3 regions of the Microbacterium sp. LWO14-1.2 genome follow, and region 1 is predicted to be linked to each of the others. Evidence: predicted binding sites of a transcription regulator. Region 1 holds the regulator's gene; each other region holds the start of a gene.

Region 1 (10,292 bases):
GACCATCCCCGATCCGATCGGCAAGGGTCCCGGCGAGAAGTGGACCGGCCCGGTCACCTGACCGACCCCGCGGAGCCCGCTCCGGATCGTTGAGCGAGCGGAGCGAGATGAAACGCCGCTCGAGGTGAACCCTCCGGTCGTCGAGCGAGCGGAGCGAGACGAAACGCCTCACGCCTCCAGAACGATCGGCGGCGCGGTCGACGGACCTCCGCAGCGATCGGTGGAGTGCGTCCAGTCGATCGTCTCCTCGGACTCGGCGAGGAGGATGCCGCCGGCATCGAAGACGCGGACGGTGATCACCTCCGGCGCGTCGAAACCGAAGAAGAATTGACCGTCGTCTCCCCCGGTCGGGGTCGAAGGATCGATCTCCGGCGTCGGAGCGACTCCCGGCGCCGGAGAGCACCCGTGCTCCGAGCACACCTGGAGGAACACGTCCGGCGCGTGAACCGAGGCGTCGATCACGACGCCATTGGTCCACCCGATCGCAGGGCACGCGGTCCCACATCCCGGCAGCAGCACTCCGGACACCATCGCCAGGACGAGCCCCGCTGCTCTGCGCATACCGCCCACCCTAGCGGGCCGACTCGTCGGGTCAGGCGGAGCGACGGAGCTTGACCGTGAGGGAGTCGGCGAGCACCGCGATGCGGTCGTCGGCCGCCCACCGCTGCGCGAGACGGGCGAGCACGGCATCCAGCACTTCACGCTCGAGACCGTCGACGAGCTCCAGGACGACGACGAGCTCGGGACCCCGCAGCCGCGCGTCAGGGTCGCCGGCGGCGACCGACACGTCGATCACGGCGAGCTCGTGTGCGACGCTCTCCTGGAGGGCGCGGAAGACCTCCGGCGACAGGAAGCTGGGCTCCCACGCAAGCCCCTGCGCGATCGACCAGACCGCGGGTCGACGGATGACGAACTCGGTGTCGGCGGTCGGGTCGAGCACGATGAGATCCGTGTCCTCAGCGGATGCCGACAGAGCCACGCGCACGGCCTCGACGGGGATCGGCCGCGCCGCGGCATCCCAGTGCTGCATCGTCTGCACCGACGAGAACACCGGCTGCACGCGACGCCCGTCGGGCGCCGCGACCGTCACGATCGACAACTCCTGCGTCTTGTCGACGGCGAGACCGCTGGGCGCCACGCCCTCCTCGCCCTTCTCGGCGATGAGAGGAATCAGCACCCGCGCGGCGCGGAACGCGTCGACCACCTCGACCTGCGACCCTTCGCCCGCGCGGAACCTCAGCAAGGCCGACAGCAGCGCAGGGTCGGCGGATCCGTCGTCGCCGGAGTGCGGGTTCGACTCGAAGCTGCGGCCCTCCCACGGCACCCCGGCCGAGTCGGCGTGGTGATGCCCGACGGGGCCCGGGTCGTCAGTCCCCTGCGACATCCAGAGCCTCGGCCAGCGTGAACGCGCCGGCGTAGAGGGCCTTCCCGACGATCGCACCCTCGACACCGAGCGGCACGAGGTCGCGAAGAGCGATGATGTCGTCGAGATTCGAGATGCCGCCCGACGCCACGACGGGCTTCGGCGTGCGCGAGGTGACCTCGCGAAGCAGTTCGAGGTTCGGGCCCTTGAGCGTCCCGTCCTTGGTGACGTCGGTGACGACGTAGCGGCTGCACCCGGCATCCTCGAGGCGCTCCAGCACCTCCCAGAGGTCGCCGCCCTCCTTCGTCCAGCCGCGCGCGGCCAGCGTCGTGCCGCGCACGTCGAGCCCCACGGCGATCGCCTCGCCGTAGCGGCCGATGACGTCGGCAGCCCACTCGGGGTTTTCCAGTGCAGCGGTTCCGAGGTTGATGCGCGTCGCACCGCTCTCGAGGGCGGCCTCCAGCGTCGCGTCGTCGCGGATGCCGCCGGACAGCTCGACGTTCACGTTGCGGTACTGCTTGATGACCTTGCGCAGGATCGGGGCGTTGCTGCCGCGTCCGAACGCCGCATCGAGGTCGACGAGGTGGATCCACTTCGCCCCCTGCGACACCCACTCGCCGGCCGCGTCGAGCGGGTCGCCGTAGCTGGTCTCGGTGCCGGCCTCACCCTGGGTCAGCCGAACGGCCTTGCCGCCGGCCACATCGACCGCGGGAAGCAGGGTGAGAGAGGGGGACTGCGCGAAGTCGTTCATGACGTCCTCAGGTGAGATGGGATGCGCCTGATCACCGGCACGAGAAACGACACTAGCCTCCGCGGGAGTCCGCTCCAAATGAGATGACGGTGAGGGACCGGCCACACGCTGTAGCCTCGATATCACGTCTATTCGGTCGATGAGGAGATGGTTCATGGCGCGCGACGGGGAAGCATACGGCGGAGGCCCCCTGCGGCGGGGTAACACTCCCCCGCCACCGGCGCCCGAGATCGTCGAGCACGTGCCCCTCTCACCGCAGGACGACGACGACTGGCCCACTCTTCCGGCCAGCGCGCTGCGACCGCGGCCCGAGACGGTCGACCAGGCCGATGGCGACGCAGGAACGGCGCCGTCGACACGCGCCGAGGCCGCGGCCGCCGCATCCGGGGGATCGCCCGCCGCTCCCGTGCGGCCCGAGGCGCCCGCCTCCCCGACGCCCGGCACTCCTGCCGCCGCGCCTTCCGCGCCCGGAGCGCCCGGCGCACCGGCCCAGCCGACCGCACCGGCCCAGCCGACCACGCCCTCTCAGCCGACCGCACCGGCGAGCCAGCCCATCGTCTCCTCCGTCCCGACGCTGCTGCCTGCTCCGGCAGCGCCGCCTGCCCCGACCTCCGTGCCCACGACGGCGCCGGTTCCGACGCGTCCCGCTCCGGCCGCGCCCACGGCACTGCCGGTGCAGCCGCTCCAGCCCGGGCAGCCCGCGCCGGTGCAGCCTGCGCAGCCGGTGCGCTCCGGCCAGCCGGCCGCCCCTGTCGCGTCGGCGCCCGTCGCCCCGGTCACCGGAGCTCCGGCGGCGCCCGCTGCTCCCCCGTCTATCCCGTCCGCTCCCCCGGGTGCGCCGGGACCCGCCGGTACCGCCCCGACCGTCGACCCGCTCACCTCATCCCGTCGACTGCAGCGGGAGCAGGGCCTGGAGCGACGCTCCTTCCTGCAGCAGGACCCCCGCGAGGAGCCCGCCCGCCACGGAGGTCGCGGCGTGCTCAACCGGCTCGGCTTCTCCCTCGCCCCGAACGCGCAGGAGCGCGCGGTGCGCGAGGACGAGCACGCCGTGAGCCGGCACTGGCCGGGCCCGCGCACGGTCGCGGTCGTGAACGGCAAGGGCGGGGCGGGCAAGACCCCCGCCACCGTGCTGCTCTCGGCCGTGTTCGCGCAGTACGGCGGGGCCGGGGTGCTCGCCTGGGACAACAACCAGACCCGCGGCACGCTCGGCTGGCGCACCGAGACCGGCGCCCACGACCGCACACTGCTCGAGCTGCTCCCGCAGACGCAGCGGCTCCTCGGCGCCCAGGGTCAGTCGGCGGATCTCGCCCACTTCGTGCATCATCAGCCGCAGGAGAAGTACGACGTGCTGCGCTCGAAGCCCATCCGTCTCGCGCACGAGAACCGGCTGAGCCCCGATGACGTGGACGCGATCCACGCCGTGGCTGCGAAGTTCTACCGCCTCATCATCATCGACTCCGGCAACGACGAGTCCGACCCGATGTGGCTGCGGATGATCGAGCTCGCCGACCAGATCGTCGTCGCCACCACCACCCGCGACGATCATGCGGAAGCCGGCGCTCTGCTGCTCGAGGCCCTCGAGGACCGCGACGAGCGCTCAGCGCGACTGGCGCGCGAGTCTGTGGTCGTGGTCAGCCAAGCCGACCCCAAGGCGTCGTCGGCCGACGTCGCCGAGGTCGTGGCCGGGTACCAGCCGCTCGCCCGCGATGTCGTGCAGATCCCTTACGACCGTGAGATGGTCGACGGCCACCTGCGGCTGCGGGCTCTGGCCGCGCCGACGCAGCGCGCCTGGCTGTCGGCCGCTGCCGCGGTCGCACGCGGCTTCTGATCAGTCGCGCAGGCTGTTCACCCAGTTGCGCAGCAGCTGGATGCCGGCTTCCCCAGACTTCTCGGGGTGGAACTGCGTGGCGGAGAGCGGACCGTTCTCGACGGCCGCGAGGAACGGCTCACCGTACGTCGACCAGGTGAGCACGGGCTGCGGGAACGGCGGGATGACGTCGAGCTCCCACGACTGCGCCGCGTACGAGTGCACGAAGTAGAACCGCTCGTCTTCGATCCCGCGGAACAGGATGCTGTCTGCGCCCGGCTCCACCGTGTTCCACCCCATGTGGGGCAGCACCGGAGCGTTGAGCTCGGTGACGGCACCCGGCCATTCCCCGAGCCCCTCCGCATCGGTGCCGCGCTCGACGCCGTGGGCGAAGAGCACCTGCATGCCGACGCAGATCCCGAGAACCGGGCGGCCCCCCGCGAGGCGGCGATCGATGATCTCGTCCCCTCCGTGCGCGTGGAGCGCGTCGCGGACCGCCTGGAACGCGCCGACGCCGGGGACGAGCAGGCCGTCGGCCTCGAGCGCCTCGGTGCGGTCGCGGGTGAGCACGGCATCCGCGCCTGCCGCGACGAGAGCCTTGACGGCGGAGTGCACGTTGCCCGACTCGTAGTTGAACACGGCGACGCGGGGTGCCCCGGTCACAGCGCGCCCTTCGTGGAGGGGATGCCGTCGACGAGCGGGTCGAGTGCCTTCGCCTGGCGGAACGCCCTCGCGAACGCCTTATACTCGGCCTCGGCGATGTGGTGCGGATCGCGTCCGCCCAGCACCCGCACGTGCACGGTCAGCCCGGCGTTGAACGTGATCGCCTCGAATGTGTGACGGACGAGGGAGCCGGTGAAGTGGCCGCCGATGAGGTGGTGCTCGAAACCCGCCGGCTCGCCCGTGTGGACGAGGTACGGGCGCCCCGAGATGTCGACCACGGCCTGGGCGAGTGCCTCGTCGAGGGGCACGAGCGCGTCGCCGTAGCGGGAGATGCCGGACTTGTCGCCCAGCGCCTCGCGGATCCCCTGGCCGAGCACGATCGAGATGTCCTCGACCGTGTGGTGGGCGTCGATGTTCGTGTCGCCCGAGGCGCGGACAGTGAGGTCGGTCAGGGAGTGCTTCGCGAACGCCGTCAGCATGTGATCGAAGAAGGGCACCGACGTGTCGATGTGGCTCGCACCGGTGCCGTCGAGGTTCAGCTCGAGCTCGACAGTGGACTCCGAGGTGCTGCGCACACGCGTCGCGGTGCGAGGGGTCAGGGCGGTGCTGCTCATGAAGCCGATCCTATCGAGGCCAGTGCGTCGAGGAACGCGGTGGTCTCCGCCTCCGTGCCGGCGGTGACCCGGAGGTGCCCCGGGATGCCCACGTCGCGGATCAGCACCCCGCGGTCGTACAGCTGCTGCCAGACCGCACGGGGATCGGAGACGCCCCCGAAGAGCACGAAGTTCGACCATGATTCGTGGGGCGTGTACCCGAGCGCCTCGAGCGTCGCCGAGATGCGGTCGCGCTGCTCGATGATCTCCTCGACCATGCCGAGCATGACGTCGGAGTTGCGCAGAGCCGCGATGGCGGCGGCCTGCGTGAGCGCGCTCAGGTGGTAGGGCAGCCGCACGAGACGCAGCGCGTCGATGAACGCGGGATCGGCCGCGAGGTAGCCGACGCGTGCACCCGCGAAGGCGAAGGCCTTGCTCATCGTGCGCGAGACCGCGAGTCGCGGACGCCCGTCGAGCAACGTGAGCGCCGATGCCGCCTCGCGCGGAGCGAACTCCTGGTACGCCTCATCCACCACGACGATCCCTCGGCTGGCCTCGTACACCGCCTCGATCACATCGAGCGACAACGGGGTGCCGGTCGGGTTGTTCGGCGCGCACAGGAGGATCACATCGGGGTCGGCCTCCTCGACCTGCGCGGCAGCATCGTCGGGAGTGAGCGAGTAGTCGGGCTGGCGCGTGCCGGCGACCCACGTCGCGCCCGTGCCCTTCGCGATGAGCGGGTACATCGAGTAGGTGGGCGCGAAGCTGAAGGCTGTGCGCCTCGGACCGCCGAAGGCCTGCAGGATGTGCTGCAGGACCTCGTTCGAGCCGTTTCCTGCCCAGATCTGCTCCGCCTCGAGACCGTGCCCGAGATACTCGGCGAAACCCTCGCGGAGGGTGGTGAACTCGCGGTCGGGGTAGCGGTTGACGTCACGCAGAGCCACGGCGATGTCATCGAGGATGTCGCTCGCCACGGCATCCGGGACGGGATGCGTGTTCTCGTTGACGTTCAAGGCGATGGGCAGCGGCGCCTGAGGGGCCCCGTAGGGAGTGAGTCCTCGAAGATCGTCACGAAGCGGGAGGTCGGCGAGTGATGCGGTCACCCTTCCCATGGTAGGCCGCGCAGTGGCGCCCGGCTGCCGGGTGACGTCACTCGGAGTACTGCGCGGGGATCGCGATCTCCTGGCCGATCTGGAGCGCACCGCCCTGGAGGACGTTCAGGCGGGTGATGTCGCCGATGACCTCTCGCGGGTCGGCACCAGGCGCGACGCTCTCGGCGATCGACCATAGGGTGTCGCCCGGCATCACGGTGACCGTCTCGAACGATGCCGTCGCGACGCTCTCGTTCGAGGCGAGGGCCGTGCCCCCGCTCAAAGCCGCGAACGCGATGCCCCCGGCGAGCGGGACGGCGGCGAGAGCGAGCAGGAAGCGACGACCGCGCGCCGTCAGCCGGAGCCGCGTCGCCGGACGTGCCGGAAGGACCGCTGCAGTGCTGAAGGTAATGGTGGTCATCTGGTGCTCCTCTGCTCTACCGCTGTGCGTCTGCATCAGCGATGAAGTTGGCGTAGCGTTCGCATTCGCGACTCGGCCGGGAGTCATGAATGCGAAGCTACGTTCCGAAGGTATCTTCGAATTCGAATGTCTGTCAAGAGTTCTTCGAAACCCGTTCTCCGAATCAGCCGACACGCTCGAACAGATATTCCAGATCGGCGTGATTCTCGGATACGGTTTCGATACGCACACCCCATCACGGGCCACCGACATTCGAATCCGGACCGCGATACCGCACACCTGAGGAGCACCATGAGCGAGATCTCCGCCCCCGAGTCCGAGGCGCCGCGCACTCGGCGGAGGAAGAGCCTCAGCCCCAAGCAGATGGCGATCCTCGAGGTCATCCAGACGTCGATCAGCCGCTACGGCTACCCGCCGAGCATGCGCGAGATCGGCGACGCGGTGGGGCTGAAGTCGCTCTCCAGCGTCACCCACCAGCTCGGACAGCTCGAGCTGAGCGGGTATCTGCGCCGCGACCCCGGCAAGACCCGTGCCATGGAGGTGCTGATCGATCTGCCGGGCACCGGCGCCGAGAACCCGGCCGATGTCGCGACCCCGGTGGGCGACGCCGCCCTCGTCCCGCTGGTCGGCCGCATCGCCGCCGGCGTGCCGATCACCGCCGACCAGCAGGTCGAGGAGATCTTCCCCCTCCCCCGCCAGCTCGTGGGCAAGGGCGACCTCTTCATGCTCAAGGTCTCGGGCGAGTCGATGATCGACGCCGCCATCTGCGACGGCGACTGGGTCGTCGTCCGCTCGCAGAACAGCGCGGAGAACGGCGAGATCGTCGCCGCGATGCTCGACGGCGAGGCCACCGTCAAGGTGCTGCGCCGCCGCGACGGCCACACCTGGCTGCTGCCGCGCAACTCGGCGTTCGAGCCCATCCTCGGCGACGAGGCCGTGGTGCTCGGCAAGGTCGTCGCGGTCCTGCGCGCCGTCTGAGGTCTTCCGGCCGGAGCCGACCGGCCGGCCGGCTCCGCCTAGGCTCGGAGGCATGTCCGCACCGTTCGGCTCCTGGCCTTCACCGTTCACTCCGGCATCCGTCGCGGCGTCGTCGCCGCGCATCGACGGCGCCCGCTTCGTCGGGGACGAGGTCTGGTGGGGCGAGTCGGTCCCATCGGAAAGCGGTCGCGTCACCGTCCGGAGCTCGACCGGCGACCAGATCCTCCCGGCGCCGTGGAGCGCACGGTCCCGCGTTCACGAGTACGGCGGCGGCGCGTGGGCGGCCGACCACGACGGAACGCTCTACTTCGTCGACGCGAAGGACCAGCGCGTGCGGAGGATGCCGCGCGGCGGCGAGCCCGCAGTCCTCACAGCCCCTGGCCCTGTCCACGGCGGTCTGCGCGTGCAGCGGGGGCGGCTGTTCGCGGTGCGCGAGGATCTGACCGTCGAGCCGCACCGGCGCGCCGTCGTCGAGATCCCGGTCGACGGATCGGCCGCAGACGATCCCGGCGCGGTGCGGGTGATCGTCGAGGGCGACGGCTTCTTCGCGCACCCCGCACCGAGTCCGGACGGACACCGGGTCGCCTGGGTCGAGTGGGACGCGACACGGATGCCGTGGCAGTCGGCGCGTCTCGCGGTCACCGACGGCTCTCTCACCACCGTCGTGCCGACGCGCGCCGCTCTGCAGCCCGAGTGGACGGGCGACGACGAACTCGTGGTCGCCGATGACCCGTCCGGGCGGTGGGCCCTGCACAGGGTGCGCGTCGACGCCGACGGGCGGTACGGGACGCCAGAGCCGGTGACCGCCGCCGATGTGGACGCCGACACGGGGTACGGACTCTGGGTGCTCGGCAACCGCTGGTATCAGCCCCTCGACGACGGTCGCCTCGTCGCGGTGCGGACCGACGGCAGGGACGCGGTGGTCGTGATCTCCTCCGATGGCAGCGCTCGCCCGCTGACCGTCCCGCCGGACGGCCACGTCAGCGTCGATGACGTCGCCGGAACGCGCATCCTCCTCTCCGGCAGCAGTTCGACGTCCGCTCCCGGTCTCTGGCTCGTCGACGTCGACACCGGCGCGGTCGAGGCCGTCGCCGGTGGCGCACCGGTCGACCCGGCGTGGATGCCCACGGCATCCCCCCTCGTCGTCGACGGCCTCCACGGCCCCGTGCACGCTTTCGCCTACCCACCGGCCCACCCGTCGGCGATCGCCCCCGAGGGAGAGCTGCCGCCGTACGTCGTTCTCGTGCACGGTGGTCCGACCGCCCACGTAACCGGCGCGACGTCCTCGGCTATGGCGTTCTACACGAGTCGCGGCATCGGGGTGCTCGACGTGAACTACGGCGGCTCGAGCGGGTACGGGCGCGCGTATCGAGAGCGCCTGGACGGCGCGTGGGGCGTCGTGGACGTCGACGACGTGATCGCTGCGGCGCGCGGGCTCGTCGAGGCGGAGCTCGCCGACCCCGCACGCATCGCGATCAAGGGCGGTTCCGCCGGCGGCTGGACGGTGCTGTCGGCGCTCGTGCGCGGGGACACGTTCGCGGCCGGAATCAGCCGATACGGCGTCGCGGACCTGCGGATGCTCGTCGAGCACTCCCACGACTTCGAGGCGCACTACATCGAGGGGCTCGTCGGTCCGCTCCCCGAGGCGGAAGACCTCTACGTCGAGCGCTCACCGCTCACGCGCGCCGATCGCATCGACGTGCCGGTGCTGCTCATGCAGGGCGGAGAAGACCGCGTGGTGCCGCCGGCGCAATCGGAGGCGATCCGCGGTGCGCTGGCAGCGCGCGGGGTCGAACACGAGTACGTGCTGTACCCGACGGAGGGACACGGGTTCCGCGCCGCGGAGACCATCGTCGACGCACTGGAGCGGGAGCTCGCGTTCCTCGGCCGGGTGTTCGGCTTCAGACCGGCGGGCTGATCACTCGCCGACGCGGTTGCGCAGGCGCATGGCCCGCTCCGCCTCGCGCGTGTCCTGCCGCTCGCGGAGCGTCTGACGCTTGTCGTACTCGCGCTTGCCCTTCGCGAGCGCGATCTCGACCTTGGCGCGTCCGTCGGAGAAGTACAGCTTCAGCGGGATGAGCGTGTAGCCGCCCGCCGAGACGGCGTGCGCGAGCTTCGCGATCTCCTCGCGGTGCAGCAGCAGCTTGCGGATGCGCTTGGCCGAGTGATTGGTCCAGTGACCCTGCGAGTACTCGGGGATGTGCACGGCGTCGAGGAACACCTCGTTGCCCTTGACGAACGCATACCCGTCGCTGAGGTTCGCGCGTCCCTGACGCAGTGACTTGACCTCGGTGCCGGTGAGCACCATCCCCGCCTCGTACGACTTCTCGATGTTGTAGTCGTGACGTGCGCGACGATTGGTCGCGATGACCTTCTCCCCGCGTTCCCTGGGCATGATTCTCTCCTGTGCGTGACGACGTCGGTGACGCGATCCGTCACCGAGCAGCCTGTCAGTCTATACCGCGCCGGGTCAGGTGCGAAGCCACCGGCGGATCGCGAAGCCCGCCGAGAGCGCGGCGAGCACGACGCCGATGATGATCAGCACGGGCACGACGACCGCGGCATCCTGCATCCCGATCCAGGTGGTGATGAACGGCACCCGGCCGCGGAGATAGCCGTTGACGC
Region 2 (10,292 bases), 890 kb from region 1:
GGCGGGTCCGCGACCGCACCCGAACCAGGGCATGCCGGCCCTCAGCGAGTCCGGCGGCCTGCTCGGATGGCTGATCGGGCAGCCCCTGACGTATCTGACGGACATCCCGGCGTATCTCGTGCTGTCGCTGCTGGTGGTGCTCAGCATCCTGATCCTCACGAAGACGCCGCCGAACCGCATCGGCCAGCGCCTCGGCGACCTTTACGCGTGGATGTTCGACGCCGAGCGCACCGAGAAGCCGGCGAAGGATGCCACGGCGATCGACGACGCGGACAAGGTCGACGACCCCGACGTGCTGCCCTGGTGGCGGCGCAACAAGACCGGTCGCGAGGAGGATCCCGACGAGGGGACGCTCGGCTCCGACGACATCACGGCGCTCCTCGGGACCCAGGAGGCCACGCCCGCCTACGACCAGGCCGTCACGGTCGCCAACCCGTACGACGCGGCGACGGAGGTCCTGTCCGACGTGCGCTCGGTGACCGACGCGCTCGCGGAGCAGCAGACCACGGCGCTCCTCGACGACGAGTCGGACACGGGCGAGATGCCCGAGCTCCCGGGGCTCGACGGGTTCGGCACCGACGGCCCGGGCGACGGCGGCCCTCAGGCTCCGGTCGCGCCGTACATCCTCCCGTCGCCCGGCGTGCTGGCGGAGGGCCCGCCCTCGGTGGCCCGCTCGGAGGCGAACGACCGCATCGTCGAGCAGATCACCAGCGTGCTGTCGCAGTTCAACGTGGATGCGAAGGTCACGGGGTTTTCCCGCGGTCCGACGGTCACCCAGTACGAGGTCGAGGTGGGGCACGGCGTCAAGGTCGAGAAGATCCTGCAGCTGAGCAACAACTTCGCGTACGCCGTGGCATCCAACGACGTGCGCATCCTCTCGCCCATCCCCGGCAAGAGCGCCATCGGCATCGAGATCCCCAACACCGACCGCGAGACGGTCGCGCTGGGAGACGTGCTCCGCTCGCAGGCAGCGCACAAGAGCACGCACCCGCTGACCATCGGCGTGGGCAAAGACGTCGGCGGCAACTTCGTGGTCGCGAACCTCGCGAAGATGCCGCACCTCCTCGTCGCCGGTTCGACGGGTTCCGGTAAGTCGAGCTTCGTGAACTCGATGATCACGAGCCTGCTCATGCGCGCACGTCCCTCGGACGTGCGGATGGTCCTGATCGACCCGAAGCGTGTCGAGCTCACCAGCTACGCAGGAGTCCCGCACCTCATCACGCCGATCATCACGAACCCGAAGAAGGCCGCCGAGGCGCTGCAGTGGGTCGTGAAGGAGATGGACATGCGGTACGACGACCTCGCGTCGTTCGGGTTCCGCCACATCGACGACTTCAACAGGGCCGTCCGGGCCGGCGAGGTCGAGGTGCCCGTCGGCAGCGAGCGCGTGCTCAAGCCGTACCCGTATCTGCTGGTGGTCGTCGACGAGCTCGCCGACCTCATGATGGTCGCTCCGCGCGATGTCGAGGACTCGATCGTCCGCATCACGCAGCTCGCCCGTGCGTCCGGCATCCACCTGGTCCTCGCCACGCAGCGCCCGAGCGTCGACGTCGTGACGGGTCTGATCAAGGCCAACGTCCCATCGCGTCTTGCCTTCGCCGTCACCAGCGTCACCGACAGCCGTGTGATCCTCGACAGCCCCGGTGCCGACAAGCTCATCGGTCAGGGTGACGCCCTGTTCTCGCCCATGGGGTCGTCCAAGCCCTTCCGTCTGCAGGGTGCGTGGGTCGACGAGAAGGAGATCGACGCGGTCGTCAAGCACGTCACGCGGCAGGCTCGTCCCGAGTACCGGCCGGACGTGCAGGAGGCCATGGAGCCGAGCAAGAAGAAGGAGGTCGACGAGGACATCGGAGACGACCTCGAACTCCTCCTCGCCGCGGCCGAGCTCATCGTGTCGTCGCAGTTCGGCTCCACGTCGATGCTGCAGCGCAAGCTGCGCGTCGGCTTCGCCAAGGCGGGCCGCCTGATGGATCTGCTCGAGTCGAGGGAGATCGTCGGCCCGTCCGAGGGATCGAAGGCCCGTGACGTCCTCGCGACCCCGGAGCAGCTTCCGCAGGTCATGGCGAAGCTCCGCGGTGAGGACGTGCCGGCCCCTGCCGGTGCCACCCCCGCAGCGCCCGCCGCTGCGGGAGCCGTTGCCCCGCGCGACCCGGTCGAGGCGCAGTTCGAGGGCCTGCCCGAGGTCGAGGCCGATGGCGATGAAGACGCCTGGGGACTGACGGGGCGCGACTGATGGCGATACCCCGGCAGCTGCCCAACGCGATCACGGTCGCACGCATCCCCCTCGCAGTCGTCTTCTTCGTCCTGCTCCTGCTCGGCGGCACCTACGGCCTGACCGATCTGGCCGTTCGCTGGATCGCCGCGGTCCTCTTCATCGTGGCCATCTCCACCGACTGGGTCGACGGCTACCTCGCCCGGCGCTACGACATCGTCAGCGATTTCGGCAAGCTCTGGGATCCCATCGCCGACAAGCTCCTCACCGGGGCCGGTTTCATCGGCCTCGCCATCCTCGCCGAACTCAACTGGTGGGTCGTCGTCGTGATCCTCGTGCGCGAGTGGGGGATCACCATCCACCGCTTGATCGTCGCGAAGGAGCACGTGGTCGCCGCGGCGTGGATGGGCAAGCTCAAGACCGCCGTGCAGGGTGTCGCTCTCGGATGGGCGCTGCTGCCCCTGCACGTGGTGATCGGCCTGTGGCCGTGGGTGCTCGTGACGGCTGTGCTCATGATCATCGTCCTGATCCTCACGGTGGCGAGCGGGATCGACTACATCGTCGCCCAGGTCAGAGGATCCAGGCGGTCGGCGTGACGATCGCCTCCGACGTCGTCGAGGCCCTCTCGGCCCGCGGATGGACGCTGGGCGTGGCCGAGTCGTTGACGGGCGGCGCCGTCGCCGCAGAGCTCGTGAGCGTCCCCGGCGCCTCGGCAGCGCTCTGGGGTGCCGTCGTGGCTTACGCGACTCCGGTCAAGCACTCGTTGCTCGAGGTCGACGAGGCGCTCCTGGCGGCGCATGGGCCCGTTCACCCGCGCGTGGCGCTGCAGATGGCTGACGGAGTGCGCCGCGCCGTCGGTGTCGGACGACCTGCCGACGTCGGGATCGCGACGACCGGCATCGCCGGCCCGGACTCGCCCGACGGTCAGGCCGTGGGCACCGTGCACGTCGCGGTCGTGACTCCGGAGAGCTCCGCGAGCGAGTCGTTCCGATTCGACGGCGACCGCGTGGGGATCCGCGCCGCTTCGGTGGACGCCGTGCTCTCCCTGCTGCGTCGGATGACACGGGAATAGCGAGCGGGACGTGCCCGTTGTCATAAATGTGCTCACACCGAAAGCACAGCGTGCAAGGGTAGATTCTGTGACAGTCGATACGACTAGACTGACGATTCCATCGGGGGAGACCTCGAGTAGGCGATCTGGGAGGAGGTTCCGATGATTCTCGTACGGCAGGAAATCGGCGATGTTCTGAGGGACTTCCGTCTTCAGAAGGGGCGGACGCTCCGTCAGGTCGCGAGCAAGGCGTCTGTCGCCCTCGGATACCTCAGTGAAGTCGAGCGCGGACAGAAAGAGGCCTCGAGCGAGATCCTCGCATCGGTGGCCGATGCGCTCGACGTCCCGATCTCGACGATCATGCGCGAGGTCGGTGACCGCATCTCGGTTCTCGAGGGCATCCAGGTGTTCCCCGACGTCGTCCCCGACGACCTCGTGGCGGCTGTCGAGCCCGAACTCTCGCTCCACTGACATCGAGTCCCCGACTCTTCATGCGTCGTAGTGAGTTCCTCCGCGCTGTGGAGGCCGAATTCGGTGGGCGTGCGTCGTCCCTGGTGAGCGACCTGGTGCTCACAGGATTGTCCGGTCGCACGGCCGAGGGTGCCCTGGACGCGGGGATCCCTCCGCGCGACATCTGGCTCGCGCTGTGTGCTGAGACGGATGTGCCTCTCGAGCGCCGCCACGGCGCCGGGCGGCTCGAGCCTCGCAAGCGCTGAGCCGCGACGGCGGAGCGGAGCGGCTTCGAGATCCGCGACGTCTTTCCCGGCGTGTCGTCGAAGATGTGTTCGAAACGGGCGTAACGTTCTGCACAAGTGGTTCGGAGGCCACGTTCTCCCCGTTCAGTGGGCTCACGCGATGCAATGTCGGTGGCCCCTCGTACGGTGATAACAGGCCGAAGAGCCATACGCCTTGTCGGAGAGTTCGTCCCGATCCCGGGACGACCGCGACAGCCTACAGGCGGCACCACGCGAGCATAAGGAGCACGTCATGCCATCACCCGCAGACCGCGAGAAGTCCCTCGAGACCGCACTCGCTCAGATCGACCGCCAGTTCGGAAAGGGCTCGGTCATGCGGCTGGGCAGCGATGAGCGCGCCCCCGTCGCCGTGATCCCGACCGGTTCGATCGCTCTCGACGTCGCTCTCGGCGTCGGCGGGCTCCCGCGTGGCCGCATCGTGGAGATCTACGGACCCGAGTCATCGGGTAAGACCACGCTCACCCTGCACGCGATCGCCAACGCCCAGCGCTCCGGCGGCATCGCAGCGTTCATTGACGCGGAGCATGCGCTCGACCCCGACTACGCCGCCAAGCTCGGCGTCGACATCGACGCGCTCCTCGTCTCGCAGCCCGACACGGGTGAGCAGGCGCTTGAGATCGCCGACATGCTCGTGCGCTCCGGCGCGATCGACCTGATCGTGATCGACTCCGTCGCAGCCCTCGTGCCCCGTGCTGAGATCGAGGGCGAGATGGGAGACTCGCACGTCGGTCTCCAGGCTCGCCTGATGTCGCAGGCGCTCCGCAAGCTGACCGGTGGTCTCAACCAGACCAACACGACGATGATCTTCATCAACCAGCTGCGCGAGAAGATCGGTGTGTTCTTCGGATCGCCGGAGACCACCGCCGGTGGAAAGGCGCTCAAGTTCTACGCGTCGGTGCGCATGGACATCCGTCGCATCGAGACCCTCAAGGACGGCACCGACGCTGTCGGAAACCGCACCAGGGTCAAGGTCGTCAAGAACAAGATGGCTCCTCCGTTCAAGCAGGCGGAGTTCGACATCCTCTACGGCGTCGGCATCTCCCGCGAGGGCAGCCTCATCGATTTCGGCGTCGACCACGGCATCGTGAAGAAGTCGGGGTCCTGGTACACCTACGACGGAGATCAGCTCGGACAGGGCAAGGAGAACGCCCGCACGTTCCTGATCAAGAATCCCGACATCGCTCTCACGATCGAGACGCAGATCAAGCAGAAGCTCGGGATCGGCGGGCCGGCTGCTGCTGCTCCCGGTGACGAGCTCGCCGAGCGTCGTCCCGCGTAGAAGCCATGCGCAGGCAGTTCGACGGTCGGGGAACGACTGCTCCTATGACCGGAGTGTGCGATGAGTGATCATCATGGGGGCGAGTCCGAGCGGCTCGCTCCCGTGACGCCGCTGTTCGGCAGGCGGCGCGGGGCTTCCGAATCCGACGACGCGGGGGATCGGATTCCGCGCCTGGACGAGCACGGGTCGCGCTCGCACGGGTCGCGCTCGCATAGGACGGGAGACGGCGTCTCGGACGAAGCCCGTCGCGCAGCCGAAGTGGTCGTCCCGCGACGCACCGGCGATGCGGGACTCTGGCGGTCGACCTGGAACGGCGACGACCTCAGCGGATCGATGGCGGAAGAGGCGTCGGACGGTTCCCCGAGCGAACGTCATCCTGCGCGGGGTGCGGCAGGACGAGGTCCCCGTCTGCGTCCGCTCAACGCCGTGCCCGATTCTTCGGGCGGTGCATTCGGAGAGGCGGGAACGGGCGCGCGGTCTCCGCAGAGCGACGAGGAGATCCGCGCCGCAGCGGAGGAGCTCCTCGTGCGCAAGCTCCGCTCGCGCTCGCTGTCGGTCTCCGAAGCGCGTCTCGTGCTGCGAGGCTACGAGAACGACGGCCGTCGTCTCGATGCGCACCAGGTCGACGATGTGGTCGCGGAGTTCGAACGGCGCGGCTATCTCGACGATGCCGTGCTCGCCGAGCAACTCGTCACCGGGGGAGTGCAGCGCAAGGGGCAGGGGCGCGTCGCTCTCACTCGTGCGCTCGCTCAGCGAGGAATCCCGCGCGAGGTCATCGACGCCGCTCTCGAAGAACTGCCGGACGACGACGCCGAGCGTGCCCTCGAGTTCGCCCGGACCAAGGCGACGTCGCTGGCCCGGCTCGATCCCGACACGGCGCTCCGCCGTCTCGTGGGGCAGCTCGCGCGCCGCGGCTACAACGGCGGAGTCGCCATGAGCGCGGCGAAGACCGCGCTGGCGGAAGCGTCCGGCCGCGGGTCGAGCGGAGTGCGCTTCGTCGACTCGGACTGATTCCACGACGATCGGATCCTCGCTGCCCGCTCGCGCTCCGTCGAGCACAGCCGGTGTCCCGTCGACGCGCTCGTAGAATGGAATCATCATGACTATCCCGCGCAGCGAGCCGACGATCATCTCCTCGTCGTCGGCGGCGATCGACCACGACGGCAGACAGCGTTCCTACGAGGTGCGCACCTTCGGCTGTCAGATGAACGTGCACGACTCCGAGCGTCTCTCCGGTTCGCTCGAGAGCGCCGGTTACATCAGGGCAGAGGTCGGCGACGAAGCCGACGTCGTCATCATCAACACCTGCGCGGTGCGCGACAACGCAGCGGGCAAGCTGTACGGCACACTCGGACAGCTCGCTGCCGTCAAGCGGCGCAAGGACGGCATGCAGATCGCCGTCGGCGGGTGCCTCGCGCAGATGGACAAGCAGGCCGTGCTCGACAAGGCGCCATGGGTCGACGTGGTCTTCGGCACGCACAACATGGGCTCGCTCCCCGGACTGCTGGAACGCGCACGTCACAACGGCGAGGCGGAGATGGAGATCCTCGAGTCGCTCGAGATCTTCCCGTCGACGCTTCCGACCAAGCGCGACTCCGCCCACAGCGGGTGGGTGTCGATCTCCGTCGGCTGCAACAACACCTGCACGTTCTGCATCGTCCCGAGCCTGCGAGGCAAGGAGAAGGATCGCCGACCCGGCGACATCCTGAACGAGATCCGGCTGCTCGTCGAAGACGGCGCGATCGAGGTCACGCTGCTCGGACAGAACGTGAACTCCTACGGTGTCGAATTCGGTGATCGACAGGCCTTCGGCAAGCTCCTCCGCGCGACCGGTGAGATCGAGGGACTCGAGCGCGTCCGCTTCACCAGCCCCCACCCCGCGGCCTTCACCGACGACGTGATCGACGCCATGGCCGAGACTACGAACGTGATGCCTCAGCTGCACATGCCGCTGCAGTCCGGCAGTGACCGCATCCTCAAGGCCATGCGCCGTTCCTACCGGAGCGAGAAGTTCCTCGGCATCCTCGAGCGCGTTCGCGACCGGATCCCGCACGCCGCGATCACGACCGACATCATCGTCGGATTCCCCGGCGAGACCGACGAGGACTTCGAAGACACCATGCGGGTCGTCGAGCAGTCGCGCTTCGCCAGCGCCTTCACCTTCCAGTACTCCATCCGGGAGGGCACTCCGGCGGCCACGATGGCGGATCAGGTGCCCAAGGCAATCGTGCAGGAGCGTTACAACCGTCTCATCGCCCTGCAGGAGCGCATCTCCCTCGAGGAGAATCAGAAGCAGGTCGGTCGCGAGGTCGAGGTGCTGGTCTCGACAGGCGAGGGCAAGAAGGATGCCGAGACGCACCGCCTCACCGGACGAGCGCAGGACAACCGACTCGTGCACTTCGAGGTCACCCCCGGCTCCGACCTGCCGCGCCCCGGCGACGTCGTGACCGTGACCATCAGCCACGCGGCGCCGTTCCACCTGCTCGCCGACGATCCGACGGGAGCGCCCCTGCGCATCCGCCGAACCCGCGGTGGCGACGCCTGGGACCGCGCCCAGGCGGAGTCGTGTGCGGTGCCCGCTCCGGCGTCGTCCGGCGGAGCACGAGCGGTGTCGCTCGGCCTCCCCACGCTTCGCGTCGGCGTGTGACCGCAGACAGCGTCGCCTCGGCGTCGGGTACTCCGAAGCTGTGGGTCGTCGTCGGTGCGACGGGGACGGGCAAGAGCGATCTCGCCCTCGACCTCGCCGAAACCCTGCGTGCGCGAGGCAACCACGCGGAGATCATCAACGCCGATGCGATGCAGCTCTACCGGGGCATGGACATCGGCACGGCGAAGCTGACGGTCGACGAGCGTCGCGGCATCCCGCACCACCTGCTCGACGTGCGCGATGTCGACGAGGAAGCGGGCGTGGCCTGGTACCAGCCGCTCGCACGCGCCGCGGCGGCTGACATCCACTCCCGTGGAGGCGACGCGATCCTCGTCGGCGGATCCGGTCTGTACGTCTCCAGCGTGGTCTTCGACTTCGCGTTCCCGCCCCGCGACACCGCTGTCCGCGATCGACTCCAACGAGAACTCGACGACAGCGGTCTCGACGCGCTGCTCGCCCGGCTGAGGCGACTCGACCCCGCCACGGCGGATCGCATCGACGCCAAGAACGCGCGACGAGTGATGCGAGCCCTCGAAGTGCTCGAGCAGGGGAGCGCGACCCACGGGGCCGCACTCCCGGCGGAGCCTGCGCTCTGGCACCCCCACACCCGAATCGTCGGCTTGCACGTCGACAGGTCGCACCTGGTCGAGCGCCTCGACGAGCGCGTGGAGCGGATGTGGCGGGCGGGTCTCGTCGAGGAGGTCGACGCCCTCCGCTCGCGAGGGTTGGAGCGCGGCACGACCGCTCGCCGAGCGATCGGGTATGCCCAAGCCCTCGCGCAACTCGACGGGCAGCTATCCGCACGCGAGGCGATCGAGCAGACGCAGGCGCTCACGCGTCGATACGCGCGTCGACAGGTCTCCTGGTTCAAGCGGTACGCCGATCTCGAATGGCACGACGCGCCCATCGACGCGGGATCACTCCTCTCGAGGTGAGTCGAGGTGAGTCGAGCTCACCCGAGCGGCGCCCGTGCGGCAGGCGCGGTGTGCGCCGCGAATGTCGGAGGTCGGTGGGAACCTGGCGGCATGACCACCCACTTCTACACCGCGTCGAGCCTCGACGGCTTCATCGCGACAGACGATCACTCCCTCGACTGGCTGCTCTCGCAGGACATCGACGAGGACGGCCCGATGGCGTACCAGGAGTTCGAGCGGGGGATGGGTGCCCTCGCGATGGGTGCGTCGACGTATGAATGGGTGATGCGACATGAGCAGGGCACGTGGGGGTACGCACAGCCGACGTGGGTGTTCACGCACCGCGACCTCGACCGCCCGGAGCAGGGCGACATCCGCTTCGCTCAGGGTGACGTCGCGGCCGCGCACGCGGAGATGGTCGAGACCGCCGGCGGGAAGGGCGTCTGGGTGGTCGGCGGGGGAGACCTCGCGGGGCAGTTCGCCGACGCCGGGCTCCTCGACGAGGTGTGGGTGCAGTACGCCCCGGTGACCCTCGGCTCGGGCGCTCCACTGCTTCCCCGTGCGCTCACCCTCGAGCTGCTGGAGGTCGCCCGCAACCGCGCCTTCCTGTGTGGTCGCTACCGCGTGGTCAAGGACTGAGACCGCGCGATCCTAGACTCGGAGGATGGCCTGGAGCATCCGCGCATTCGACGATCGTGACACGGAAGCGGTCATCGCACTCTGGGAGGAGGCCGGTCTCACCAGGCCCTGGAACGATCCGCGCCGAGACATCCAACGGAAGCTCCAGGTGCAGCCCGAGCTCTTCCTCGTCGCCGTCGACGACAGCGACGGCACCGACGACAGCGACGGCACCGACGGCATCACACCGCGCATCGTCGGTACGGTGATGGCGGGGTACGACGGACACCGCGGCTGGCTGTACTACCTCGCGACCGCTGTGAGCCATCGGGGGCGCGGTGTCGCCCGCGCCGTCGTCACGGAGGCCGAGCGGTTGCTCCTCGCCATGGGGTGCCCGAAGATCCAGCTCATGGTCCGCGAGGGCAACGAATCGGTGCTGGCCTTCTACGACAGCCTCGGATACGAGCGCTTCTCGGTGAGTAACACCGGCAAGCGGCTGATCGTCGACGCATAGCCGCGATCCCTAGACTGGAGGCATGGTCGCATTCACCAAGGGGCACGGCACGGGCAACGACTTCGTCATCATCGCCGACCCCGACGGCACGCTCGAGCTGAGCGCAGAGCAGGTCGCCGCGCTCTGCGACCGTCACTTCGGAATCGGCGCAGACGGCATTCTCCGCGTCGTGCGCTCAGCGGCGATCCCGGAGGGGCGTGCCTCCCTCGACGAGGAGCCCGCCGCCGAGTGGTTCATGGACTATCGGAACGCCGACGGATCGCTCGCGGAGATGTGCGGGAACGGCATCCGCGTCTTCGCCC
Region 3 (10,292 bases), 880 kb from region 1:
CACTCGCTCAAGGATCTGCCGACGGCGATCCCCGACGGGTTGACGATCGCGGCGACCCCGCCGCGCGTCGACGCCCGTGACGTCGCGATCACGCGGGCTGGCGCACCGCTGCACGAGCTGCGCACCGGCAGCACGGTGGGTACCGGCTCGCCGCGGCGTATCGCGCAGGTGCGCAGGCGTGCACCGCACGCGCAGGTCGTCGACATCCGCGGCAACGTCGACTCGCGTCTGCAGCGCGTGGCCTCGGGAGAACTGGATGCCGTGATCCTGGCGGCTGCGGGGCTCTCGCGCCTCGGCAGCGACTCCCCGCTGCGCCGCGAGGAGCTCGGACTGGCCGAGTGGCCGACCGCGCCAGGGCAGGGAGCGCTGGGCGTCGAGACGCTGGCGGATGCTCCGGCTGAGCTGCTCGAGGCGCTCGCCGCGCTCGATGATCACGACACCCGAATCGCGGTGACGGTCGAGCGTGCCGTTCTCGAGGGTCTGGATGCCGGATGCCAGGCGCCGATGGCCGCGCACGCCGTTCTTTCGGGCGATGAGATCCGCGTCAGGACGGTCGTGTACGCCCCCGAGGGAGGGCGTCGGATCGGGCTCGACGTCACCGAGGTGCTGAACGGGGAGTATATTCGTCGGAACGGCAGTGGCAATGATGCGGATGCTGCCGATGGTGCAGACCCGATGCACGCAGCGCGCGAGCTCGGGTTGACTCTTGCCCGTCGGCTGCTCGAACAGGGGGCGGCTGACCTCGTCTCCCGAGAGCATTCTTCATGACTGATTCGAAGCAGGACCGACCGCTGAGCGGGTGGCGCATTCTCGTGCCCCGCGGCGGACCGTGGGGCGATGGCGTCGCCGCGAGTCTGCGTGCCCAGGGGGCGGTTCCCGTGGTGGCGCCCCTCATCAACTTCGCGCCGACGACCGACCAGGCGGCGCTCGACGTCGCGCTGGCACAGCTCGCCGACGGCGTGTACGACTGGCTGACCGTGACGAGTGCGACGACGGTCGACGTGATGTTCGCTCATCGCGCCGTCGTGCCCCGCAGCACGAAGATCGCGGCGGTGGGCGAGACGACCGCCGCCGCGTTGCAGGCCGTCGGGTATGAGGTCGCCCTCGTGCCCGAGCAGGACAACTCCGCCGAGGGGATGGCGGAGCAGCTCATCGCTCTCGAGACCGAGCCCCGCCGCATCCTCGCCCTGCGCAGCGAGATCGCGAAGCCCGTGCTGAGCGTGCTGCTGCAGGAGGCAGGGCATGACGTCGACAGCGTCGTCGCGTACCGCACGGTGGGGGTGCCGGTCACGGATCGCATCAAGCGCGACGTCGAGAACGGGCGCATCAACGCGATCCTCATCACGAGCGGGTCGGTCGCCGCGCAGGTGCGCGAGCAGTTCCCGGAGATCCCCGACGACACTCTCCTCGCGGCGATCGGACCCCGCACCGCGCGCGATGCCGACAAGGCGGGCCTGCCGATCACGGTCATCGCCGATCGGCAGACGGTGGATGCCCTGATCGAAGCCGTGTCGAGCTTCACGCTTCCGCACGCGGCGGACGAGTTGGCGCCATGAGTTTCCCCGATGTGAGGATGCGTCGGCTGCGTCAGTCGCCGGCGATGCGCGGTCTCGTTCGGGAGACCTCCGTGGAGCCGCGCCAGCTCGTGCTGCCGCTGTTCGTGCGGGAGGGGCTGACCGAGGCGCAGCCGATCGGTTCCATGCCCGGTGTCGCCCAGCACTCGCTCGACTCGCTCCGCGCGGTCGCGACGGAGGCGGCGGAGGCCGGTGTCGGCGGCGTCATGCTGTTCGGCGTGCCGGCGGTCCGCGATGCCCGGGGCTCGGGAGCGGACGACCCGAAGGGCATTCTCAACGTGGCCACGGAGGCGCTGGCCGCCGAGGTGGGCGACGCGCTGGTCGTGCAGACCGATCTCTGCCTGGACGAGTTCACCGATCACGGCCACTGCGGTGTGCTGGCAGCGGACGGCTCCGTCGACAACGACGCGACCCTGGAGCGGTACACGTCGATGGCCCTCTCGCAGGCGCGAGCCGGTTCGCAGCTGCTCGGCCTGTCGGGGATGATGGACGGCCAGGTCGCGGTGATCCGCCATGCTCTCGACGCGGAGGGGTTCACCGACACTCTGCTGCTGGCGTACGCCGCGAAGTACGCGAGCGCGTTCTACGGCCCGTTCCGCGAGGCCGTGGATTCGCAGCTGCGGGGAGACCGGCGCACGTACCAGCTCGATCCCGGCAACCGTCGCGAGGGCGTGCGCGAGGCCGTCGTGGACGAGCAGGAGGGTGCCGACATCGTCATGGTGAAGCCGGCGATGGCCTTCCTCGATGTGCTGCGCGAGGTCCGCGATACCGTCGATGTTCCCGTGTGGGCGTACCAGGTGTCGGGCGAGTACGCGATGATCGAGGCCGCCGCGGCGAACGGGTGGATCGATCGTCGTGCGTCGATCCTCGAGTCGCTGCTGTCGATCCGTCGGGCGGGCGCGGATGCCGTGCTGACGTACTGGGCGACCGAGGCGGCTCGCTGGCTGCGCAGCTGAGCCCGGCGCCCAGCCGCGCGGGCTAGCCTGGAGGATGCCGGTATCCGCCGTGCGACGCCTGAGGAGTGTGCTGTGACCGACCGCAATGACGACCTGTTCTCCGCTGCCCGTGCGGTGATCCCCGGCGGCGTGAACTCGCCGGTGCGGGCGTACGGTTCGGTGGGCGGGACGCCGCGGTTCCTCGCGTCGGCGCGCGGTGCTCGCGTGACGGATGCCGCCGGTGTGGAGTACGTCGACCTCGTGGCGTCGTGGGGCCCCGCACTCCTCGGGCACGCTCACCCGGAGGTCGTCGCGGCCGTGCAGGAGGCCGCGAATCGGGGTCTGTCCTTCGGTGCTCCGACGGAGGGCGAGGTGGAGCTCGCGGAGCTGATCGCCGACCGCGTGCGCGTGGGCGATGCGGCACCGGTCGAACGGGTGCGCCTCGTATCGACGGGCACCGAGGCGACGATGACGGCGATTCGGCTGGCGCGGGGTGCGACCGGCCGGGACCTGCTCGTGAAGTTCGCCGGCCACTATCACGGGCATTCCGACGGACTGCTCGCGGCCGCGGGCTCGGGCGTCGCAACGCTCGCGCTCCCTGGCTCTGCGGGTGTGCCGGCTCCGATCGCCGCCCAGACGCTCGTGATCGACTACAACGACCGCGCGGCGCTGGAGGCGGTCTTCGCCGAGCACGGAGATCGGATCGCCGCCGTCATCGTCGAGGCTGCCGCCGCGAACATGGGAGTCGTGACCCCGGAGCCGGGGTTCAACCGCTTCCTCGCCGACATCGCGCACCAGCACGGCGCGCTGCTGATCCTCGACGAGGTGCTCACCGGATTCCGGGTGCACCCGGCGGGCTACTGGGGCCTGCAGGCGGAAGCGGGCGAGGATTATCGGCCCGACATCATCACGTTCGGCAAGGTCGTCGGAGGCGGAATGCCCCTCGCCGCACTCGGCGGACGGGCCGAGGTCATGGACATGCTCGCCCCGGTCGGTCCGGTCTACCAGGCCGGGACGCTCTCCGGGAACCCGCTGTCGGTGGCCGCGGGTCTCGCGACTCTGCGGCTCGCCACCCCCGACGTCTACGCGACAGTGGATGCCGCGGCGTCGCGCATCGCCAGCGCACTCGATGCGGCGCTGACGGATGCCGGTGTCACGCACGCGATCTCCCACGCCGGCAGCCTGTTCAGCGCGTCGTTCCGTGACGGTGCTCCCCGCGACTACGCGCAGGCGCAGGCGCAGGAGTCCTTCCGGTACGCTCCGTTCTTCCACAGCATGCGCGAACACGGTGTCGCGCTGCCTCCGAGCGTCTTCGAGGCCTGGTTCCTCACAGCTGCTCATGGCGAGGACGAGCTGCAGCGTATCGAGGCGGCGCTTCCGGCTGCCGCCTCGGCTGCTGCTCGCGCCCTCGCGGCGAGCTGACACCCCGACGCGAGCCATCACACGAACATCACTCGTCGTTGCGGCGAATCCCGGTAGCTCCGGCCCGATGGACTGAGCCAGTCGATCGTGCCGTCCGGTAGTTGTCGCGCCGACCACCGATGGTCGTCGGCGATGTCCGGATGCTTGAGCGCATGGTGTCCGCGGCAGAGGTGAGCGAGATTGTGGACGTCGGTGCGCCCGCCTTTCGCGTGGTCGTGGGTGTGATCGGTCTCGCATCGGTGCACCGGCATTCTGCATCCGGGAAAGCGGCAGTGCTGATCCCGCGCCCTGAGGAAACGTCGCATCGGCTCGGTCGGTGTGTACGTGTCGGTCTCGGTGACCAACCCGCCCGCGTCGAGGAACAGGCGCGACCATCCGAGGTTCCGCCCGGCGAGATCACGGGCGTGGTCGGGGTGGAGCGGTCCGTATCCGTCGAGTTCGGCGGGCCGCTCGTCGAACCCGGCGAGCGTCGTCGCCGCGATCGTGACCTGGATGCGCCCGCGGATGTTGTCGAGCCCGGGGCCGTTCGCCGGACTGGGGTCGGCTGCGAGCAGCAGGTCAGTCAACAGGTCGGCGCGCACCTGGTCGATCGTGCGCGAGTCAGCGGGGACGGGTTCGGCGTCGCAGCCGTGCCGGGAGTCGTGGCCGGCGTTGCCGGGGTCGGTCGTGAACGTGCCGCCAGCGAAGATCGCCGTCCGATCGAGCGAATCGAGGCCGGGCTCGACGCCCCGATCGCCCTCCGAGGCGGACGCCTCAGGAGTCTGCCGCGCTGCCACCACTCCGCGGGCGAGCTGCGTGAGCCGGTCCATGATCGCGGCGGCGAGGTGCTCGGGTAGCACGACGGTGAGCAGCGCCAGCCCGTCGTCCACCGAGCGCATCGTCACGGCGCGCTCAGACCGTGCGCGCTCGTGCCGCTCGACCACCGTGTCGCCTGCCAGGGCCGCGGCGAGGCGCTTCACGTGAGCGGCGGTGCGGGCCGGCGTCTCCGCTTCCGCCACGACGCGCGCGGCCGTGTCGAAGGTGGCGAGTGCCGCGGCATCCGCTCGGCCGTTGTTGATCGCCTCGCGTACGATGCCACCCGCTCGGACGATCTCGCGCACATGCCCCGCGGTGATCGCTCCCTCCTGAAACGCGGCGAGCACCTCGGGATGACCCCGCTCGAGGAAGGCGGCATCGGTGAACGCGTACTCCATCGTGCTGTGCGCCACGCGACCCGCGGCGGCGTACTCCGCGACCATCGACCGGTGGATCGTGTCGCGGTGGAAGGGATGCTCCTCGGCATCCTGTTGATCGACCCGCATCCTCTCTGCGAGAAGGTGCGACGCGTGCGCTTCGAGCGTCGCGATCCGACGGCGGGTCTCCGTCCACGCGTCGAGAAGCGCAGCGCGCTGCTCGATGTCGATCTCGACGGCGGAGGTGGAAGCCATGCTCCGAGTTTAGTAGATTTGTTCGAATATCGAGGAGAACATCGGAATGGAGCTACGAGCGTATGACGGTCGTACACAACGGATCGTTGCGGTCCTGTGAAGAAGACGCAGACAACTGGCAGGACGCCGCTGGCAGACTGGACGCATGGTGACGTTGCTGCTGGACCAGACGCAACTCGAGATCGTGCTCTCGCCGATCGAGCGTGCCGCGAGCTTCCACCGGGACAACCTGCGGATCGAGCGCGAGACCATCACCAAGGTGCAGCTCACCGACGACGCGTGGACCTGGCTGCGCGGCGTGCCGAACCCCGGAACGCACATCCCGGGTATCCTCGCGGCCGGGACCTGGAAGGCCGCGGGAAGCACCGATTTCGTGCTGATCCGTCGGCACCGCCCGAGCGTGGTGATCGACCTCGACGGTGACGAGCAGTTCCGGCGCTTGATCCTCACGACCCGCCACGGGCTCTCGCTCACGCAGGCGCTGCGACTCCCTGTCTCGGAGGAACCCGCCGACGTCGAGGAGATCGTCGCCACCGCGCCGACGCCGGTGTCGAAGGCGCGCAAGCGTCCCGTCATCCGCCCCAGGCCCGCCTGAATCCCTCGGACACAGGAATGCCTCCCCGCTGATCGGCGGGGAGGCATTCGACTGTCGGGAGGGCGCGGAGCGCTCAGTCGTGCCGGTGCTCGTGGTGCTCGTGCTCGTGGTGCTCGCCCTCGTGGTGCTCGTGCTCGCCCTCGGCCTGCGCCTCCGCACCCTCGCCGGGCGCAGACGCGGGAACCTGGTCGATCACCCCGGTGCTGGCGACAGACCACTGGGTGTCGCCCTCGCCGGTTCCGTCGTGCTCGTCAGCATCGGGCGCGTCGCCGTGGGGGTAGTCTCGCGGCTCGTCCTCGTAATAGGCGCGTGCTGCGGCGGCCAGCATCGAGCTGACCGCAGCGGAGCGAGGATCCTCGTCGCCCTGTTCCCGGGGCTGGTCGCCCTCTTCCGCGGGCTCGTCGCCGTGCTCCCCGGGCTGGTCGTCGTGCTCGCCCGACTCGGATGCAGCGGTGTCGCCCGTTGCATCCGTCTCGCCGAGGCTGTCGAACACGTCCACGCCTGAGTCGTGTGATTCCTCCGCGGCGTCGCTGTCCTCCGGCTCATCCGTCTCGGCCTGCGTCGATCCGGCGCCGAACAGGATGTCGTCGAAAGACGGCCCGCCCTCGACGGGCGCTTCCGCGGGCGCCGCGGCCGTCGCGTCGGTCTCCGCAGGGGTGTCCGCGTCGGCCTCGGCGATCGACGGGGCCTCGACGGCAGCATCGGCGCCGGGTGCTTCGTCCGGCTCGGCGACAGCGTCAGCATCCGGCTCGGCGACAGCGTCGGCAACCGGCGCTGCGACGGCGTCAGCATCCGCCACGACGTACTCGGATGCCGCGGCGACCGCGCGCGGCTCCAGTGTGCCGCCGCGGACGAGCTCGATGAAGACGTCCTCGAGCGTGGGGCCGCGCTGCACGAGTGTGGTGAGCGCGATGCCGGCCGCGGCGGCGATGGCGCCGACCCTCGCCGCGTCCCCTCCGCGGACGCGGAGTCCGGAGCGCAGCACCTCGATCTGGAACCCGGCCTCGGCCAGGGCGCTGCGCAGGGCTGCACGGTCCGCCGCGTCGACCACGACCGATCCGGCGGTGGGGTCGGCGAGCTTCTCGATGCCGCTCGACAGCATCAGCTGCCCCTTCGAGAGCACGAGCACGTTGTCGGCGACCTGCTCGACCTCGCTGAGCACGTGCGACGACACCAGCACGGTGCGTCCCTCGTCGGCGAGGCGACGCATGAGCAGGCGCATCCACCGGATGCCCTCGGGGTCGAGCCCGTTGGCCGGCTCGTCGAACACGAGGGCGCCCGGGTCGCCGAGCAGGGCGTGCGCGACGCTGAGGCGCTGCCTCATGCCGAGCGAGAAGCTGCCGACGCGCCCCTCGGCCTCGTGTTCCAGGCCGACGAGCGCGAGCACCTCGTCGACGCGCGAGAGCGGGATGCCGTTGGCCTTGGCGGCGATCGTCAGGTGGCGGGTCGCACTGCGACGGGGCCGGTAGACCGTCTCCTCGAGCACGGAGCCGATCGTGCGCAGAGGGTGGCGCAGCTCGGAATGGGCGACGCCGCCGATCGTGGCGGTTCCGCTGGTGGCGCGCACCTGTCCGAGCAGGATGCGCAGTGTCGTGGTCTTCCCGGCGCCGTTCGGGCCGAGGAAGGCGGTGACGGCTCCCGGCTCGACCCGTGCGGAGAAGTCGGACACCGCCGTCACGTCATTGAAGCGCTTCGTCACGCGCGTGAACTCGAGCACCTGTCCGTCGGGCATCCGCGACCTCTCGTTGCAATGGGCAGTTCCGTCTATCCTGCCGGAAAAGCCGTCCGATCGCGTATTTACCCCACGGACGGGTGCGAGGGCAAGCACGAATCCAGCGGGTAGCCTGGCACGCGTGACCGATTCCACCACCGCGCCCCGGGTCCTCGTCTGCACGGAGGGGGCGCTGGGACGGCTCACTCTCAACCGCCCCGAGGCGATCAACGCCCTCGACCCCGGCATGATCGACCTGCTCACCGAGGCGCTCGAGGCCTGGCGTCACGACAGCGACGTGCAGATCGTGATGATCGACGGGGCAGGGGAGCGCGGGATGTGCGCCGGGGGCGATGTGCGCGCCCTGTATTCGCAGATCGTGGCGGGCGACACCGACGTCACTGCGGAGTTCTTCCGCGCGGAGTACGCGCTCGACGCCCTCATCGCGGAGTACCCGAAGCCCGTCGTGACGATCGCCGACGGCATCACGATGGGCGGCGGGATCGGCCTCTCCGGCCACGCGGCGATCCGCATCGTGACGGAGCGCTCGAAGCTGGCGATGCCGGAGACGCGCATCGGCTTCACACCCGACGTCGGCGGCACCTGGCTGCTCGGCCGCATGCCGGGCCGGCTCGGCGAGTACTTCGGTCTGACCGGTTCGACGATGGATGCCGCGGACGCGGTGCTGCTCGGGTTCGCCGACCACATGGTGCCCTCCGACCGGCTCGACGCTCTGCGCGAGGCCCTCGCCTACCGCGCCGACCCGACCGGCCCCTCCGAGATCGTGCTGCTGTTCGACGAGACGCCCGAGCCCTCGACGGTGCCGGCGTCGCGCGTGTGGATCGACGACGCCTTCTCGGCCGACACGGTCGCAGAGATCGTCGAGCGCCTGCGGGCGCGCGAGGAGCAGGATGCCGCGGCCACGGCCGACCTGCTCGAGAGCCTCGCGCCGACCGCTCTGGCCGTGACGCTCGACGCCGTTCGCGAGGCGCGGGCGATGAGCAGCCTGAGGGACGCCCTCACGGGGGAGTACCGCCGCGTGATGTGGTTCGTGATGCAGCATCCCGATCTCGTCGAGGGCATCAGGGCGCAGCTCGTCGACAAGGATCGCAACCCGAAGTGGCAGCCCTCGTCGATCGCGGAGCTCCCCGAGGACGCCGGGGCCGATGCGCGTGCATACACCCCGGAGCGCGCACTGTTCTGAGGGTGAGGCGGGGCCGCGTCTTGTTCGCCGCGGTCCAACTACCCGGGGTCTTCGATCGGCCGGTTCGCTGTGAGCGAAGGTCATCCCCGCGGGGGATACGAATGTCGGCGGTTCGTGGCACTCTTGCATGTGCGCGATCGTCGGCCCGCGTCCGCCTGCCGGGAGATCCGCCGCGTCACCCTTCATAGAAAGTCCGCCTGTGCTGGGAAAAATTCTCGTCCGCTATCTGTCCCGCTATAAGTGGCTGCTGCTCGTGGTGCTGGTCTTCCAGTTCGCGAGCGCGCTGGCCACGCTCTATCTGCCCCGTCTGAACGAAGACATCATCAACAAGGGTGTCGCGCTCTCCGACACGGGGTACATCTGGCGCACCGGCCTGTTCATGCTCGCGGTGTCGCTCGGTCAGATCGTCGCGTCGATCATCGCGACCTACTTCGCGGCCCGTGCCGCCATGGGGGCCGGTCGCGACATCCGCGCCGACGTCTTCGGCCGCGTCAGCGGCTTCTCCGAGCGCGAGGTGTCGCAGTTCGGCGCCGGCTCGCTCATCACGCGCAACACGAACGACGTGCAGCAGGTGCAGATGCTCGCGATGATGGGCGCCACGATGCTCGTCACCGCGCCGCTGCTCGCGATCGGCGGCATCATCTTCGCGATCCAGACGAATGTGGGTCTGAGCTGGCTGATCGCCGTCTCGGTGCCGCTGCTGCTCATCGTCGCCGGCCTCGTCGTGAGCCGCATGGTGCCGCTGTTCCGCAGCTACCAGGGCAAGCTCGACGCGGTGAACCGGGTGATGCGCGAGCAGCTGACCGGGGTGCGCGTCGTGCGCGCCTTCGTGCGCGAGCGCATCGAGGAGGGGCGCTTCCGCGAGGCGAACACCGACATCATGGTGGTCGGTCGCAGGGTCGGCTCGCTGTTCGTGCTGCTGTTCCCGCTGTTCATGCTGATCCTCAACGTCACCGTCGTCGCCGTCATCTGGTTCGGCGGCATCGAGGTCAACGCGGGCACGGCGCAGGTCGGCACGATCTTCGCCTTCATGCAGTACATCGGGCAGATCATGGGCGGCGTCATCATGGCCAGCTTCATGGCGATCATGATCCCGCGCGCCGCCGTCTCGGCGGAGCGCATCGGCGAGGTGCTCGAGACCGAGTCGAGCATGACCCGGCCGGATGCCGGGGTCACGGAATTCCCCGACCCGGGCGCCGTCTCGTTCGACGACGTCTCCTTCACGTATCCGGGCGCGGACGCCCCGGTGCTCTCGGGGATCAGCTTCGGCGCACGACCGGGCGAGACCGTCGCGATCGTCGGTTCGACGGGTGCGGGCAAGACGACTCTCGTGTCGCTCATCCCGCGCCTCTTCGACGTCTCTGGCGGAGCCATGCTCGTGGGCGGGACCGACGTGCGCGAGGCCGACGTCGAGTCGCTGTGGG

What was found. Region 1 encodes LexA, which represses DNA repair genes until DNA is damaged. Its sites were predicted from a motif close to TCGAACANNTGTTCGA; they were not measured.
Region 2: recA (recombinase RecA) is a predicted target of LexA. The motif match lies at 4,037-4,052, and genes of this name have one in related genera.
Region 3: MRBLWO14_RS11090 (DUF222 domain-containing protein) is a predicted target of LexA. The motif match lies at 5,369-5,384, and genes of this name have one in related genera.

What each region holds. Positions count from the first base shown of each region.
Region 1 is NZ_CP151633.1:3,184,754-3,195,045, reverse strand. It holds gene MRBLWO14_RS15400 (DUF1844 domain-containing protein) at 1-61, shown strand, start outside; gene MRBLWO14_RS15395 (hypothetical protein) at 169-561, opposite strand; gene MRBLWO14_RS15390 (SseB family protein) at 593-1,384, opposite strand; gene priA (bifunctional 1-(5-phosphoribosyl)-5-((5-phosphoribosylamino)methylideneamino)imidazole-4-carboxamide isomerase/phosphoribosylanthranilate isomerase PriA) at 1,368-2,114, opposite strand; gene MRBLWO14_RS15380 (AAA family ATPase) at 2,356-3,942, shown strand; gene hisH (imidazole glycerol phosphate synthase subunit HisH) at 3,943-4,584, opposite strand; gene hisB (imidazoleglycerol-phosphate dehydratase HisB) at 4,581-5,198, opposite strand; gene MRBLWO14_RS15365 (histidinol-phosphate transaminase) at 5,195-6,289, opposite strand; gene MRBLWO14_RS15360 (LysM peptidoglycan-binding domain-containing protein) at 6,327-6,689, opposite strand; gene lexA (transcriptional repressor LexA) at 6,981-7,667, shown strand; gene MRBLWO14_RS15350 (prolyl oligopeptidase family serine peptidase) at 7,720-9,585, shown strand; gene smpB (SsrA-binding protein SmpB) at 9,586-10,062, opposite strand; gene ftsX (permease-like cell division protein FtsX) at 10,138-10,292, opposite strand, start outside.
Region 2 is NZ_CP151633.1:297,322-307,613, reverse strand. It holds gene MRBLWO14_RS01615 (DNA translocase FtsK 4TM domain-containing protein) at 1-2,233, shown strand, start outside; gene pgsA (CDP-diacylglycerol--glycerol-3-phosphate 3-phosphatidyltransferase) at 2,233-2,808, shown strand; gene MRBLWO14_RS01605 (CinA family protein) at 2,805-3,284, shown strand; gene MRBLWO14_RS01600 (helix-turn-helix transcriptional regulator) at 3,426-3,734, shown strand; gene MRBLWO14_RS01595 (DUF3046 domain-containing protein) at 3,755-3,979, shown strand; gene recA (recombinase RecA) at 4,251-5,297, shown strand; gene MRBLWO14_RS01585 (regulatory protein RecX) at 5,556-6,308, shown strand; gene miaB (tRNA (N6-isopentenyl adenosine(37)-C2)-methylthiotransferase MiaB) at 6,397-7,944, shown strand; gene miaA (tRNA (adenosine(37)-N6)-dimethylallyltransferase MiaA) at 7,941-8,879, shown strand; gene MRBLWO14_RS01570 (dihydrofolate reductase family protein) at 8,970-9,497, shown strand; gene MRBLWO14_RS01565 (GNAT family acetyltransferase) at 9,523-9,990, shown strand; gene dapF (diaminopimelate epimerase) at 10,013-10,292, shown strand, end outside.
Region 3 is NZ_CP151633.1:2,306,591-2,316,882, forward strand. It holds gene hemC (hydroxymethylbilane synthase) at 1-768, shown strand, start outside; gene MRBLWO14_RS11075 (uroporphyrinogen-III synthase) at 765-1,556, shown strand; gene hemB (porphobilinogen synthase) at 1,553-2,530, shown strand; gene MRBLWO14_RS11085 (glutamate-1-semialdehyde 2,1-aminomutase) at 2,603-3,931, shown strand; gene MRBLWO14_RS11090 (DUF222 domain-containing protein) at 3,949-5,358, opposite strand; gene MRBLWO14_RS11095 (hypothetical protein) at 5,504-5,953, shown strand; gene MRBLWO14_RS11100 (ATP-binding cassette domain-containing protein) at 6,027-7,685, opposite strand; gene MRBLWO14_RS11105 (enoyl-CoA hydratase/isomerase family protein) at 7,807-8,868, shown strand; gene MRBLWO14_RS11110 (ABC transporter ATP-binding protein) at 9,068-10,292, shown strand, end outside.